One region of the Xanthobacter nonsaccharivorans genome, then DNA from elsewhere that is predicted to be linked to it. Evidence: riboswitches for the same ligand, from Rfam matches in the RefSeq annotation. Region 1 holds a riboswitch; the other holds the start of a gene.
The links. A riboswitch is a leader RNA that binds a small molecule or an ion and turns the genes downstream of it on or off. The one in region 1 is predicted to bind S-adenosylmethionine.

Region 1 (7,122 bases):
GGCGGCCGGACGAGGTCGCCGGGGCGGCGGTGTTCCTGGCCTCGCCAGCGGCGTCCTATGTCACCGGCCACGTGCTGGCCGTGGACGGCGGGTACATGGCGCACTTTTGATGGGTCTTGCTCTGGCGCCGCGCGGGCCCGGGCGTGGACTTGGCCTGCAGCGGGCCCGAGGCGCGCGCCTCAGCGCCTCCAGAAGCGCGGCAGGAACAGCACCAGCACGGTGAGGATCTCCAGCCGCCCCAGCAGCATGGTGGCGGTGAGCAGCCACAAGGCGGCGTCCGGCAGGCCGGCGTAATTGGACGCGGGTCCGATGATCGGACCGAGGCCGGGCCCGATGTTGGCGAGGCAGGCGATGGCTGCGGAGAAGGCGGTGCGCAAGTCCAGCCCCATCACGCTCAGCGCCGCGCCGACGATGAGGAAGGTGAGGATGAAGATGTAGACGAACGACAGCACCGAGGTGACCACGTCATCCGGGACCGGCGCGCCGCCATAGCGCAGGGGGAACATCCCGGACCGGAACGAGATGCGCTTCAGGTGCTGGCGGATCGCCTTGCCGGTGATGGCGATGCGCAGCGCCTTGATGCCGCCGGAGGTGGAGCCAGTGCAGCCGCCCACGAACATCAGCACGAAGAACAGCGTGTCGGAAAAGGCGCCCCAGTTGGTGTAGTCCGCCGCCATGAAGCCGGTGGTGGAGATGATGGAGGCCACCGTGAACAGCGCCCAGCGGAACGCCGTCTCGCCGGAGGCGACCCCCTGCAGGGTGAGCTGGAGGAAGGACAGCGCCGTGAACACCGCCACGATGGCGAGGAACAGGCGGACCTCCGGATTGGTGAACAGCCGCCGCGCATCCCCGCCCATGGCCCGCACATAGAGGGGAAATGGCAGGGCGGCGACCAGCATGAAGACGGTGGCGACATAGTCCACCGCCGGCTTGGAGAAGACGGTGATCGACTGGTCCGAATTGGCAAAGCCGCCGCTGGACAGGGTCGACATGGCGATGGTCACCGCGTCGAACGGGCCGAGCCCGGCAGCGATGAAGGCGAGGGCGCACGCCAAGGTGAGCCCCACATAGGCGATGAGCAGCCTTTTCGCGATTGCCCCCGCCCGCGGCAGGAACTTCTCCGACTTGTCGGAGGATTCGGTGCGGAACAGCTGCATGCCGCCCACCGAGAGCACCGGCATGACCGCGATGGCGATGGCGATGATGCCGATGCCGCCGAACCAATGCAGCAGCGCCCGCCACAGGAGGATGCCGGGGGACATGGCGTCCAGCCCCGACATGACGCTCGCCCCGGTGGTGGTGAGGCCGGACATGCTCTCGAACATGGCGCCGGTGAAGGACAGGCGCGCGTGCCCCCACATCAGCGGCAGAGCGGCGAAGATGGAGAGCACCACCCAGGCGGAGGTGGTGAGCAGGAAGGCCTGCCGCAGGTCCAGCTTGCCCATGGTGGCGCCGCGGCCGGACATCCACAGGAGCACGCCCACGAAGATGGTGATGGCCGCTCCGCCGACGAAGGCGCCCTGGCCGCCGGAGCGGGCGGCGAAATCCACCGCCGCCGGCGCCAGCATGGCGGCGCCGAGAATGGAGAGGAGGATGCCGAGCGTCGTCGCCACCGGGCGCAGGCTGAGCACCGAAACGGCCTCTGCCTCCACCTTGGGAATGCGCGCGTGCATGGCTCCTCCTCTCATGCGGGGGGTCAGTTCAGCACGCGCCGCGCATCCGGCACGTCGAGCGAGAAGGCCGGGATCTCGATGGAGAAGGTCTCGCCCTGTTCGGTCTTCATCTCATAGTGGCCGCACATGATTCCCGTGGCGGTGTTGAGCGGGACGCCGCTCGTATATTCGAACCTGCCGCCCGGGGGTAGGAGGGGCTCCTCCCCCACCACGCCGGCGCCGTACACCTCCTCGGTGCGGCCGTTGGCGTCGGTGATGATCCAGTGGCGGCCCTTCAGCTGCACGGTCTCCTGGCCCAAATTGGCCACTTCGATGGTATATGCCCAAAAATAACGGCCCTGGTCGGGCTCCGACCGCTCGGCCACGTAACGCGGCGTCGCGGTCACCTGAATATTCCGTGTGATGGCGCGGTACATACCCGCTCGAGCTCCCCTCACCGCGGGAGAAAATGCTCCCACGGCACTAGTGAACCCGCGTTGCCGCCCGCGCGCAACAGGCCCTGCCGTCGCGCGTGCGGAAGCCTTGCCTCACAAGGCTTCCGCACCGGCCGCAAGGTCCGCGATCAGGTCGTCGGGGTGTTCGAGGCCGACCGAAAGGCGAAGCAGCCCGTCGGAAATGCCCATCTCCGCCCGCGCCTCGGGGGTGAAGCGCTGGTGCGTCGTGGTGGCCGGATGGGTCAGCAGGCTCTTGGCGTCGCCGAGATTGTTGGAGATGCGGATGAGCCCCAGCGCGTTGGCGAAGCGGAAGGCCCCCTCCTTGCCGCCCTCCACCACGAAGGTCACCAGCGTGCCGCCGCCCTTCATCTGCCGGCGGGCGAGCTCGGCCTGGGGATGGTCGTCGCGGCCGGGGTAGATCACCTTCTCCACCTTGCCGAAGGCGGCGAGGGCGTCCGCCACCCTGGCGGCGCTCGCCTGCATGCGCTCCACGCGCAGGGCCAGCGTCTCCAGCCCCTTCAGCATGATCCAGGCGTTGAAGGGGGAGATGGAGGGGCCGGTCTGCCGCAGGAAGGTCTGCAGGTGGTCGGTGACGAACTGCTGGGAGGAGAGGATGGCGCCGCCGAGGCAGCGGCCCTGACCGTCCACGTGCTTGGTGGTGGAATAGACCACCACGTCCGCGCCCAGCTCGAAGGGGTGCTGGAGGAGGGGGGTGGCGAACACGTTGTCCACCACGAGGCGCGCCCCCGCCGCATGGGCGATCTGCGCCACCGCGGCGATGTCGATCAGCTCAAGCGTCGGGTTGGTGGGGCTCTCCAGGAAGAAGATCTTGGTGTTCGGCCGCGCCGCGGCCTGCCAGGCGGAAAGGTCCTTGCCGTCCACCAGCGTCGTCTCGACGCCGAAGCGGGGCAGGAAGTCCTCCAGGATCCAGCGGCAGGAGCCGAACAGGGCCCGCGCCGCGACCACATGGTCGCCGGCCGAGAGCTGGCAGAGCAGAGCGGCATTCACCGCCGCCATGCCGGAGGCGGTGGCGCGGGCAGCCTCCGCCCCTTCGAGCAGCGCCATGCGCTCCTCGAACATGGCGGTGGTGGGGTTGGAATAGCGGGAATAGACGAAGCCCGGATCCTCGCCCTTGAAGCGTGCCTCGCACGATTCGGCATTGTCGTAGACGAAGCCCTGGGTGAGATAGAGCGCCTCGGACGTCTCCCCGAACGGCGAGCGCGTGGTCCCGCCATGGACTAGGCGCGTCTCCGGGTGGAGTGTAAGGGGGTCCTTCGGGACGAAGCGGGAGGGAGAAGGGCTGGAGGCAGGCTTGGATGCCGCGGACATGACGGTCTCCGGAGGAGGCCGAGGGGATCAGGCGTGTGGATGCCTACAGCCGCCGTCCGGCGCGTGCGGGCTCCCCGTCTCATCGTCCCCGGCCTTTTAGCATGGTTCTTTAACGTGGCTGCAAGCCGGCCGGCTCAAATTCACCACAGGCACAAGGCAGTTAACTCCCGGCCTCCCCTTGGCGTCAAGGGTTTCGTCCGGTAAAGCGAACAAAAAGGACGGGAAAGCGGATATGTCGGTGCGTGCGAGCGAGCATCTGAAGCCCGGGATCCTGCCCGCCGAGGCCATCGCGGCGCTGAAGGCGTCGGGAGCCATTTCCTGCCGCAAGGCGCTGGACGACGACCAGATCCAGCCCGCGAGCCTGGACCTGAGGCTGGGCAAGACCGCGTGGCGCATTCGCGCGAGCTTCCTGCCGGGCGCGGGCGTGTCGGTCAAGGACCGGCTCGAAGACCTGGCGCTGCACGATTTCGATCTCACCAAGGGCGCGGTTCTGGAGACTGGCTGCGTCTATCTGGTGGAGCTGTTCGAGCGCATGAAGCTGCCGGCGGACCTCGCCGCCGCGGCCAACCCCAAGAGCTCCACCGGCCGGCTCGACGTGTTCGTGCGCGTCATCACCGATGGGGCGCGGGCGTTCGACACCATTCCCGCCGGCTACAACGGCCCTCTCTATCTGGAAATCTCGCCGCGCACCTTTCCGATCCTGGTGCGCACCGGCTCGCGTCTGTCGCAGGCGCGGTTCCGCCGCGGCGTCGCCCGCCTGTCGGACCTGGAACTGCTCACCCTCCAGTCCGCCGAATGCCTGGTGGATGCGTCGAGCCCGGACGTGGCGGCAGGGGGCATCGCCCTGGGCGTCGATCTGGCGGGGGATGCGCTGGGCGGCCTCCTCGGCTTCCGCGCCAAGAAGCATACGGGTGTCGTCGACGTGGACGAGGTGGGCGCCCTCGACGTGGAGGACTTCTGGGAGCCCATCCGCGTCCGGGAGGGCCGCGCCGCGCGGCTCGTGCTCGATCCGGATGCCTTCTACATCCTCGCCTCGCGGGAGGCGGTGCACGTTCCGCCGGACTATGCGGCGGAGATGGTGCCGTTCGATCCGCTGGTGGGCGAGTTCCGGGTGCATTACGCCGGCTTCTTCGATCCCGGCTTCGGCGATGCCGCCGCCGGCGGACGCGGTGCCCGCGCCGTGCTGGAGGTGCGCTCGCGGGAGGTGCCCTTCATCCTGGAGCACGGGCAGATGGTGGGCCGGCTCGTCTATGAGCGGATGGCCGGGCGCCCCACTACCCTCTACGGCGCCGACATGCGCTCCCATTACCAAGGGCAGGGGCTGAAGCTCTCCAAGCATTTCAGGCCGCTGGCCATCTGAGGTCCTGCGGCCCCGTCTCCGGCCGGCGCCGGGCGGGTGATGCGTCTCAGCCCTTGCGGCCGGACGGCGCGACGGCGCCGGCGGCGATGACATCCTCCTTGCGCCACGGCGTATTGTCCTTGAGCGCCTGCCGCAGCTCGCGCAGCGGCCGCAGCACCGCGTCCGAATAGGCGAGATAGTCGGCCACCAGCGGCAACACCTCCTTCACCGCCGTGTCGTCCGCGAGACCGAGGACGGTGGAGACGGCGGCATCCACCGCCGGCGTGGCGGCATCCGCGCTGCCCGCGCCCGCTTCACCCAGCACAACCTCGAAACCGGTGAGGGTGCGCGAGCGCGCCGCCTCCACCACCGCCATCACCTCCTCCTTCCCCCCCGCGGCGGCGAGGCGGTGGGAGACGTCTTCCATGAGGGCGAGATAGGTGATGAGCACGTCGAGGGTGGAGACGATGTTGGCCACGTCCCCCGCCGAATGGCCGAAGACGGATTCGGCGCCGAGCTGCGGCAGGCGCGCCCCCAGCAGCCGCACGTCCTGCACCAGTGGCGCGACGGAGGAGCGCTCCCCGGAATGGGGCCACCAGGAGGAAAAGGCGGTTCGGCAGCGCGTCAGCAGGCGCCGCACCTCCGGCCGCACCTGCTCGGTGAGATAGACCGGCAGCACCACGTAGGACACCACCAGGGCGATGCCGGCGCCGATGGCGGTCTCGTAGATGCGCGCCACCATGCCCTCCGGGCCGAGGCCGGAGATGATGTGCAGTCCCAGCACCACCGAGAGGCCCACGGCTGCGGAGGCCACGTCGTAGCGGTCCTTCTGCGTCACCAGGGCGACCATCTGCGCGCCCATGCAGAAGGCGGCGAGCAGCCAGATGTGCTCGCCCAGCGCCAGGAACATGCCGATGCCCACCCCCACGCCGATGAGCGTGCCCACCGTGCGGTAGCGCACCCGCATGTAGGTTTCGCCCACGCTGTTGCCGATGACGAACATGACCGTCATCGTCGCCCAGTAGGCATGGTCGAGCTGCACCACCAGGTCCAGGGCGGTGGTGGCGGCCGTGGCGACGGCGCCCTGCAGCGCCACCTTGAGCGGAGCGGAGAGCATGGGCTTGCCGTCCGGCCCCGGCACCCGGAAGGGGATGGTGCGCGGCGGCGGCGGGGGGGCCTCCTCGCTGTCCGCATGCGGGGGCGGGAAGGGCGCGAGCTCGGCGGCGGCGATGCCGGTGACGAGCAGGGACAGCCGGTCGAAGGCGGTCAGCGCCCGCAGCAGGGCGAAACGCGCCGAGGCGGGAAGCTCCGGCGCGAAGGCCACCTCCCGCAGCCGCGCCACCGCGCGCTCGAACCGTTCTTCCGCATGCACGTCGGAGACGTCCACCGATTCCAGCCGGCGGGCAATGTGGTCGGCTGCGGCGGCGAAGGGGTGGCGCCAGTCCGGTGTGTTGGGCGCGCCCTGGGGCACGCAGCCCGCCAGCAGCTGCACCGCCACGCGCAGGCGATAGAAGCGCACCCGCAGCAGCTCGAAATCCGCATGGGCGCCGGGGTCCTCGGCGGTGGCATTGGCGAGGGCGCTCCAGATGCGCCCGCGCAGGGCCTCCAGCTGGTCGGCGGTCTCCTCAGGGAAGGCCTGGCCCTGCCGCACCGCCTCCGACAGCTCGCGCAGGAAGCCCGCCACCGCAGTTTGCAGGTCGAGGGTGGTTTCCACGAAGGCATGGACGGCGGAGGGCCGCCAGGGCGACAGCCGCACCGCCGCCGCCACCATGGCGCCCTGGCAGAAGGCGAGCAGCAGCAGGGCGGCCTCGATCCGCGTCGGGCGGATGATGGTGCCCACCGTCGCCACCACGATGAGGGCGAGGCCCGCCCGCTGCCCGTCCATGCCGTAGCGGCGCAGCACCAGGGCGGTGAAGGACAGGGGGATGAGGAGCAGCTTCTGCACCATGTTGTTGGCCGCCCCCTCGCCGGGGCCCACTGCGGTGAGCAGGGCGAGGAAGACAACCGAAAGGCCGAACAGGCGCGCCATGGTGCGTGCCTCGACCTTCACGCTCGCGGCGGGGTTGAAGCTGATCATCACCAGCGCGGCGCAGCCCGCCATCATGGGGAAGGTGACATCCATGCCCAGCCGGAAGCCGGAGGAGGTGGCATAGCCCGCAAGGATGACGATGACGAACGACACGCCGAGGTGCAGCGCCCGCGTGGTGTCGACGCCCCCGGGGTCGTGGTCGGCGAGCCAGGCCTTGATCCGCCCGGCAAGGGGCACAGGACGGCGTACAGGGATGGGGGAGGGGGGCTCCATCGACGGGGTCAACCTTCCTTGGCCTCGCTGCAAGCCTGATCTTAT
Region 2 (7,122 bases), 1.2 Mb from region 1:
AGCCACGCCACCAGCATCACGAAGAAGGGCGCGGGCATCACCATCCGGCTCTTCTCCACCAGGGACCAGCGGGCATCCACCATGTTCTCGAGAAGGGTGAGGGCACGGGCCTGGATATAGCGCTCGCGGTCGGTCCTGGGGGTGAGGCGCAGGATCTCCTCAGTGAGGGCTTCGAGCCGGTGGAGCGTGTCCACGCCCACTTCGTCCACCTCCGAGGCGGGCCTGGCGATCTCGTCGGCCTTGGCCTTGGCGTAGGCCATGAGGTGGCCCCGCGCCTCGGCCGTCTCCGAGCCGTAGGACAACAGCACCCGGTTGAGCTTGATGATGTCGGCCGCCAGCGCCTCGATGGCCGTGGTGCGCGCGCTGAAGGAGGAGCTGGCGCTGTTCACCATGAGGCCGAGCACGAGCGCCGCCAGCGTGCCGACCACCGCCATGGAGACCGACACGGCTGTTCCCGTCTCGCCGGTGAGGTGATGCTCCGGCAGCTTGGGCGCGAGCCAGAGGCCGATCACCGCACCGCCGCAGATGGCGAGGAGGGACAGGAAGCCTGCGAGGATGGAACTCATGGAACACCCGCTTCCGAAGACGTGCCGGACCACGACGGCAAGCGCCGCCCTGGACGCGCTGCCTCGCATCCCTGGTCCGACGTGGCAAGCGGCATCGGCCTGATGCCGCGACGGTGCATGGCGCCGCGCGACAAGAGGCCAGCCGCGCCGTCACATCCCGTATAGGCGCAGCGCAACCTTGGTGCCGAGCCAGATGCCGAAGCCGATGGAGAGATGGCTGGTGAAGTCCTGCGCCATCACCCTGGTGCGAATATCGGCGGGAACCCGGCTTGCCAGCGCGCCGGCGCCGAGCACCGGCTCCATGACGAACCAGGTCACGCTCACCGAAAGCGCGCCGAAAAGCAGCGCGGACGCAAGGCTCGGCGGTGCGTGGAACACGAAGCGCATGAGGATGAGGTAGACGGCGGCATAGCCGATGCCCACCACATAATGGACCAGCCAGCCGAGAGGCACCTCGTTCGGCACCGGGGCGGCCTTGCCGATGTCAGGCTGGGTGAACTCGCCCTCTGGGAAATGGCCGACCCACCGCCCGATCATGCCCCAGTTGGACGGCGGCAGGCCGGCGATGCGCTCGTAGATGCGCTGCCAGATGTCCAGGACGGCTGTCCCGATCAGGCCGACCACGAGGATTTCGAGCGCGAGCATCTCAGCTTTCCTTGCGGTGGGGCAGGGGCACGTCGAAGCAGGCGTTCACCATGCCCATCATGGTGTAGAACCCGCAGAGGGTGACGAGCTCCAGCAGCCCGGTCACGCCGAAGCGGGAAATGGCCTGGGCCTGCAATGCCTCCGGGATGGAGCGGAAGGCGAAGGCCGCGTCCGCAAGGCCTGCGACGGTGTCGAACGGCGCCGGCAGGGGGGCGGAGGGCGCGCCGCCGGCGGTCTTCACGGCGTCGATGACGGCTTCCGGCAGCCCGGCCGCGCGCGCCGCCGCCACATGGTCGTCCCACACGAAGGTGACGCCGGAGCGGGCGGCGAGGATCAGCACCACCAGCTGGTAGGCGTCGCGGGGCAAAGCGGAGTCATATTTGTAGAAATAGCCCAGCTGCTCGATGAGGCGGGCCAACTGCGGATGGTTCAGCAAGGGAATGTAGGGGCCGAGATGGTCCACCCCCTTGGCCTGCCGGCGGGCGAGGATGTCCTCATAGATGGCCCGGCCGGCGCCGGTGAGCGTCGCGGTGGGATCGGGAAGGCTGGCCATGCGCTCGGCTCCCTCACGCGTGGTAGGAATAGGCTGCGGCGGCGGCGGCATAAGGCTCGATGGGGGTGGGCGCGGCGCGCTCGGTCTTCACGTCGATCACCGTGGTGCGGCCGGAGGCCAGGGCCTTTTGCAGGGCAGGGCCGATGGCGTCGGCGGTGCGCACCGTCTCCCCCTCCGCCCCGAGGGCGCGGGCGAAGGCGGCCCAGTCCTGGTCCGGCGCCTCGGTGACGCGGGCGGGGGTCGGCCCCTCGCCGTGGACGCGCAGCCACACGTTGCCGAGGGCCTGGTTGTTGCTCACCACGTAGATCACCGGCAGGCCGTTGCGCGCGGCGCTCTGCACCTCCATGCCGTGCATGCGCATGCAGCCGTCCCCGGTGAAGACCACCACCGGGGCGTCCGGCCGCGCGGCCTTGGCGCCGATGCCGGCGGGGATCGCCCAGCCCATGGGGCCGAGGCCGGAGGCGGTGAGGAAGGTGCGCGGCGCGTAGCTCTCCCAATAATGCACGGCGAAGGCGCGGTGGGCGCCGCTGTCCACCAGGGCGATGGTGTCGCGCGGCATGGCCTTGCGCGTCTCGCGGATCAGGCGGGCCGGATGGATGGGCACCTGCGCGCTGGCGGCATTGGCCTCGTCATAGAAGCGGGGCTTGGTCCGCACGGCGCTCATCCAGGCCCGGCGGGCCTCGACGCCGGCGGCCAGCGGCGCGGCCTCCGCCTCGCCGGCCCGGGCGAGCCAGCGGGCGAAAGCGCCGCCGTGCCCGCCCACGAACGTCTCGTCGCCGTCGTGGCACCCCACATGGACCGCGGAGACATTCACCGAGAGCACGCCCAGCCGGGGGTTCAGCTGGCCCGACCAGTACATGGAATCGCGCACGTTCAGCGTCGCGCCCAGCACGATGAGGAGGTCGAGGTCGCTGGCAAGCAGCGCGTCGGTCGCCTGCGGGCTGCCGGCATAGCCGAACACGCCGAGGGAGAGGGGATGATCCTCCGGGAACAGGCCCTTGGAATGCTCGGTGGTGGCGACCGGGATGTGGAACCGCTCCGCCGCCTCCACCAGGGCCGCCGCCGCGTCGTCGGCGATGATGCCGCCGCCCGCCAGGATCGCGACGCGCGGCGCCGGCCCGGCGCTCCCCAGCAGCCTCCACAGCCCGGCCGCCGCCTCGATGTCCAGCGGTTGGGAGCGGAGGATGCCGGCGGAAAGGGCGGCAGGCTCCGCGTCCACGGTGCCCACCTGCACGTCGTGGGGAATGGAGAGGTGCACCGGCGCGCGGGCGCCGTCGAGCATGCGCTTCACCGCGCCGCTCAGGGCGCGCGGCAGGGCGCGTACATCCGGAACGCTGTAGGATTCGGCGGTCACCGGTGCCAGCACGAGGCTGTCGTTGAAGGTGCCGGCGGTGGCATCCTGGAACAGGCCGAGGCCCTGCGCATAGTTCGCCACCTCGCCGCTCAGCAGCAGGACGGGGGAGAGGTCCGACTGCGCGGCGGAAAGCGCCGTGACCGTGTTGGTGGCGCCCGGCCCGCCGATGCACATGCAGGCGCCGAACGTGCCGCTGGCGCGGGCGTAGCCGTCCGCCATATAGGCCGCGCCCCCCTCGTGCGCGGCGACCACCGGCACGAGGCCGGGGGTTCGGTCGAGCGCCGGCAGGAAGGGATCGACGAGCCCGCCCGGCACCATGAACAGGTGGCCGATGCCGTCGGCGACAAGCGCGCGCAGGATGTAGTCGGTGCCAATCATGTCTGTCGCATTCCGTGTCTGGACGGTGGCGGAGAGCGAGTCCCCAAGGGGAAGCTAAGCCTGCCGGGCAGCGGGCTTCAACCGGCGATGATGGCTCGCCAACAGGTTCGCGCGTGTGACGCCGGAGCGCGGTCCGATCATCGGGACCGCAGCGCGGCTCCCCGGGATGGGTGAAACGCCCTCCAGCCTGTTCAGGGCTGGCTCGATGCCGCGGCCGCCGCGGCGATGTCGTCCGCCAACGCATCCACGTTGCGCAGGTCCGCGTCCCAGCCGAACATGAAGCGCGCCGCGTCGCCGATGAAGGTGTAGAAGCGCCAGCCCCTGGCGCGCAGGGCGTCGGTCACGGCCGCCGGCAGGCGCAGGAACACGGCATTGGCGCAGACCGGGAACACCAGCTCCACGCGCGGCAGCGATGCCGCCCGTCCGGCGAAATGGCGGGCGCAGGCGTTGGCGTGGGCGGCATTGCGCAGCCACGCACCGCTCTCCAGCATCCGCACCCAGGGCGCGGACAGGAAGCGCATCTTGGAGGCGAGCTGCCCCGCCTGCTTGCAGCGGTAGTCGAAATCCTCCGCCTGGGCGCGGTTGAAGAACAGGATGGCCTCGCCCACGGCCATGCCGTTCTTGGTGCCGCCGAAGCACAGCACATCCACGCCCGCCCGCCAGGTGAGGTCCGCCGGGCTGGCGCCGAGGGCCGCGCAGGCGTTGGCGAAGCGGGCGCCATCCATGTGCAGGCTGAGGCCGAGGTCCCTGCACACGGCGGAAATCGCCAGGATCTCGTCGCGGCTGTAGAGCTGGCCGGTCTCGGTGGGCTGGGTGATGGTGACCACCCGCGGCTTGGGGAAATGGATGTCCCGCCGGTTGGCGGTGAGGGCGTGAATCGCCTCGGGCGTCAGCTTGCCGTCCTCGGTGGCGGCGGTGAGCAGCTTCGAGCCGTTGGAGAAGAACTCCGGCGCGCCGCATTCATCGGTCTCCACATGGGCGAGGGCCGAGCAGATCACGCTGTGATAGGACTGGCAGAGCGAGGCGAGGGCGAGCGAATTGGCCGCCGTGCCGTTGAAGGCGAAGAACACCTCGCAATCCGTCTCGAATAGGGCGCGGAAGGCGTCGGCGGCACGCTCGGTCCAGATGTCGTCGCCATAGGCGGGGGCGGAGCCGGGATTGGCCTCCGCCATGGCCTGCCACGCCTCGGGGCATACGCCGGCGTAATTGTCGCTCGCGAACTGCTGGGCGGGGGCAGGCATGGCGGGGGCGGGGGGCAGAGTGGAGCTCATGGGCGCAGGTTCCGGTTCAGGGCGCATCGGGCGCGGAATCTGACGCATGGCTTTGCCCGATGTTTGCCGGTTCGGCCACATCCCCCTCGCCGGGGCCGCCACCTTGCCCGGGAGAGCAGGTTGGCGTTGGGCGTCAGCCCAACTCTTGATGCTGCCCATCCTTAGGCCCGAGGTGGAAAAGGCGCAACCCGGCGGGCCGGCTTCGGGGGCGCGGTCCGGACATCGCGGATCATCCCCGCGCAAGCGCCGCCCCACGCCGCGCGGCGGATGGCCGGCCTGATGATGCCTTCACGCTGGATGCTCGCCCTGAAGCTGCGCCCCCGTCTCCTTGCCGCCGCCGTCGCCGGGGCTCGGCCCGCCTGCGGTGCCATGGGCGAGAGTGTCGTCGCCCTGTCATAGAACCCGTGGACACCTCCGCGCAGACCAGAGGCGATCCGCCCGCATCCAGGGGGAATCGCGCTCTAACGCGGGTGGCCCATGGACTATTTCCGACGCTTCACCTTCCTCTTCGCGACGCCGGCCTTCGACGCGGACGACCTGGAGGGGGCGCGCCTCAACCAGATCGTCACGGAGATCGAGCGCTCCGGCTTCGAGGTGGTGCGCGCCCGCAATCTGGAAGACGCGGAAATCTCGGTCCAGACCGACGCCGCCATCGGCTGCATGATGGTGGACTGGGGCAAGAAGGGGCTCGAGGGCAAGACCGCCTCCCTCATCAACCTGATGCGCCGGCGCGGCCTCGACTTCCCCATCATCCTCCTCATCCGCAGGAAGCGCCTCGAGGACGTGCCGGTGGAGGTGCTGGACTTCATCGACGGCTACGTCTTCCTTTCCGAGGAGACGCCCACCTTCATCGCCCGCAACCTCATCAGCCGCCTCAAGCAATATGCCGAGACGCTGAAGACACCCTTCTTCGGCGCGCTGGTGGACTATGCCGAGGAAGGCAACCAGCTGTGGACCTGCCCGGGGCACAACGGCGGCGTCTTCTACTCCCGCAGCCCCATCGGCCGGGTGTTCATGGAGCATCTGGGCGAGGCGGTGTTCCGCGACGACCTGGACAATTCCGTGCTCGACCTCGGCGACCTCCTGACCCACGAGGGCCCGGCGCTGGCGGCGCAGAAGGAGGCGGCGAAGATCTTCGGCGCCGAGAAGACCTATTTCGTGCTCAACGGCACCTCCACCTCCAACAAGGTGGCGCTCTCCGCCCTCGTCACCGACGGCGACCTCGTGCTGTTCGACCGCAACAACCACAAGGCCGCCCATCACGGCGCGCTGATGATCTCCGGCGGCATCCCGCTCTATCTGCCCACCGTGCGCAATGCCTATGGCCTCATCGGCCCCATGGACTACGCCGCGTTCGATGAGCAGGCGCTGCGCGAGCGCATCCGCACCCATCCGCTCGTGAAGGACCCGGAGGCGTGGAAGAAGCCGCGCCCGTTCCGCGTGGCGGTGGTGGAGCAGTGCACCTATGACGGCACCATCCACAGCGCCGACATGATCCTGAGTGCCATCGGGCACCTTGCCGATTACATCCTGTTCGACGAGGCCTGGGCCGGCTTCATGAAGTTCCACCCGCTTTATGCCGGGCGCTTCGCCATGGGGCTGAAGGACCTCGGCCCCGATGCCCCCGGCATCATCGCCACCCAGTCCACCCATAAGCAGCTGGCGAGCTTCTCCCAGGCCTCGCAGATCCACATGAAGGACCGGCACATCACCGGCCAGAAGCGGCGCGTGGAGCACCGGCGCTTCAACGAGAGCTTCATGCAGCACGCCTCCACCTCGCCCTTCTATCCCCTGTTCGCCTCCCTCGACGTGGGCGCGCAGATGATGAAGGGCCGCTCGGGCGAGGTGCTGTGGGACGACACCATCCGTCTTGGCATCGAGCTGAGGAAGAAGATCCGCGCGGTGCGGCGCGAGTTCGAGGAGAAGGAGCTCAGGCCCGAGCGGCGCTGGTTCTTCGAGCCGTTCGTGCCCGACCGGGTGGCGATCCCCGATGTGTCGAGCCCCGGCGCGGTGCACGAGGTGCCGTGGGAAAGCGTCTCCACCGACCAGCTCGCCACCAATCCCGCCTTCTGGCATCTCACGCCGGGGGCGGCATGGCACGGCTTTGACCGCATGGAGCCGGGCTTCGCCATGACCGACCCCAACAAGCTGACGCTCCTCACCCCCGGCTTCGACCGGGCGAGCGGCGGCTATGGGGAGCACGGCATTCCGGCCCCCGTGGTGGCGCAATATCTGCGCGAGAACCGCATCGTGGCGGAGAAGAACGACCTCAACTCCCTGCTCTTCCTGCTCACCCCGGGGGTCGAGGCGTCGAAGGCCGGCACGCTCATCTCGGGCCTCGTCGCCTTCAAGAAG

Region 2: linked by a shared signal. The riboswitch ahead of V5F59_RS10780 (threonine aldolase family protein) and the one ahead of V5F59_RS05335 (O-succinylhomoserine sulfhydrylase) in region 1 are both predicted to bind S-adenosylmethionine.

Annotation. Positions count from the first base shown of each region.
Region 1 covers NZ_CM195526.1:1,157,584-1,164,705, forward strand. The annotation lists gene V5F59_RS05320 (SDR family oxidoreductase) at 1-110, shown strand, start outside; gene V5F59_RS05325 (TrkH family potassium uptake protein) at 180-1,673, opposite strand; gene apaG (Co2+/Mg2+ efflux facilitator ApaG/CorD) at 1,697-2,089, opposite strand; gene V5F59_RS05335 (O-succinylhomoserine sulfhydrylase) at 2,201-3,436, opposite strand; SAM riboswitch at 3,513-3,593, opposite strand; gene V5F59_RS05340 (2'-deoxycytidine 5'-triphosphate deaminase) at 3,669-4,796, shown strand; gene V5F59_RS05345 (FUSC family protein) at 4,843-7,077, opposite strand.
Region 2 covers NZ_CM195526.1:2,350,032-2,357,153, forward strand. The annotation lists gene V5F59_RS10760 (bestrophin-like domain) at 1-566, opposite strand, end outside; gene V5F59_RS10765 (DUF2938 family protein) at 717-1,211, opposite strand; gene V5F59_RS10770 (carboxymuconolactone decarboxylase family protein) at 1,213-1,764, opposite strand; gene V5F59_RS10775 (thiamine pyrophosphate-binding protein) at 1,778-3,496, opposite strand; gene V5F59_RS10780 (threonine aldolase family protein) at 3,688-4,767, opposite strand; SAM-I-IV-variant riboswitch at 4,817-4,924, opposite strand; gene V5F59_RS10785 (Orn/Lys/Arg family decarboxylase) at 5,245-7,122, shown strand, end outside.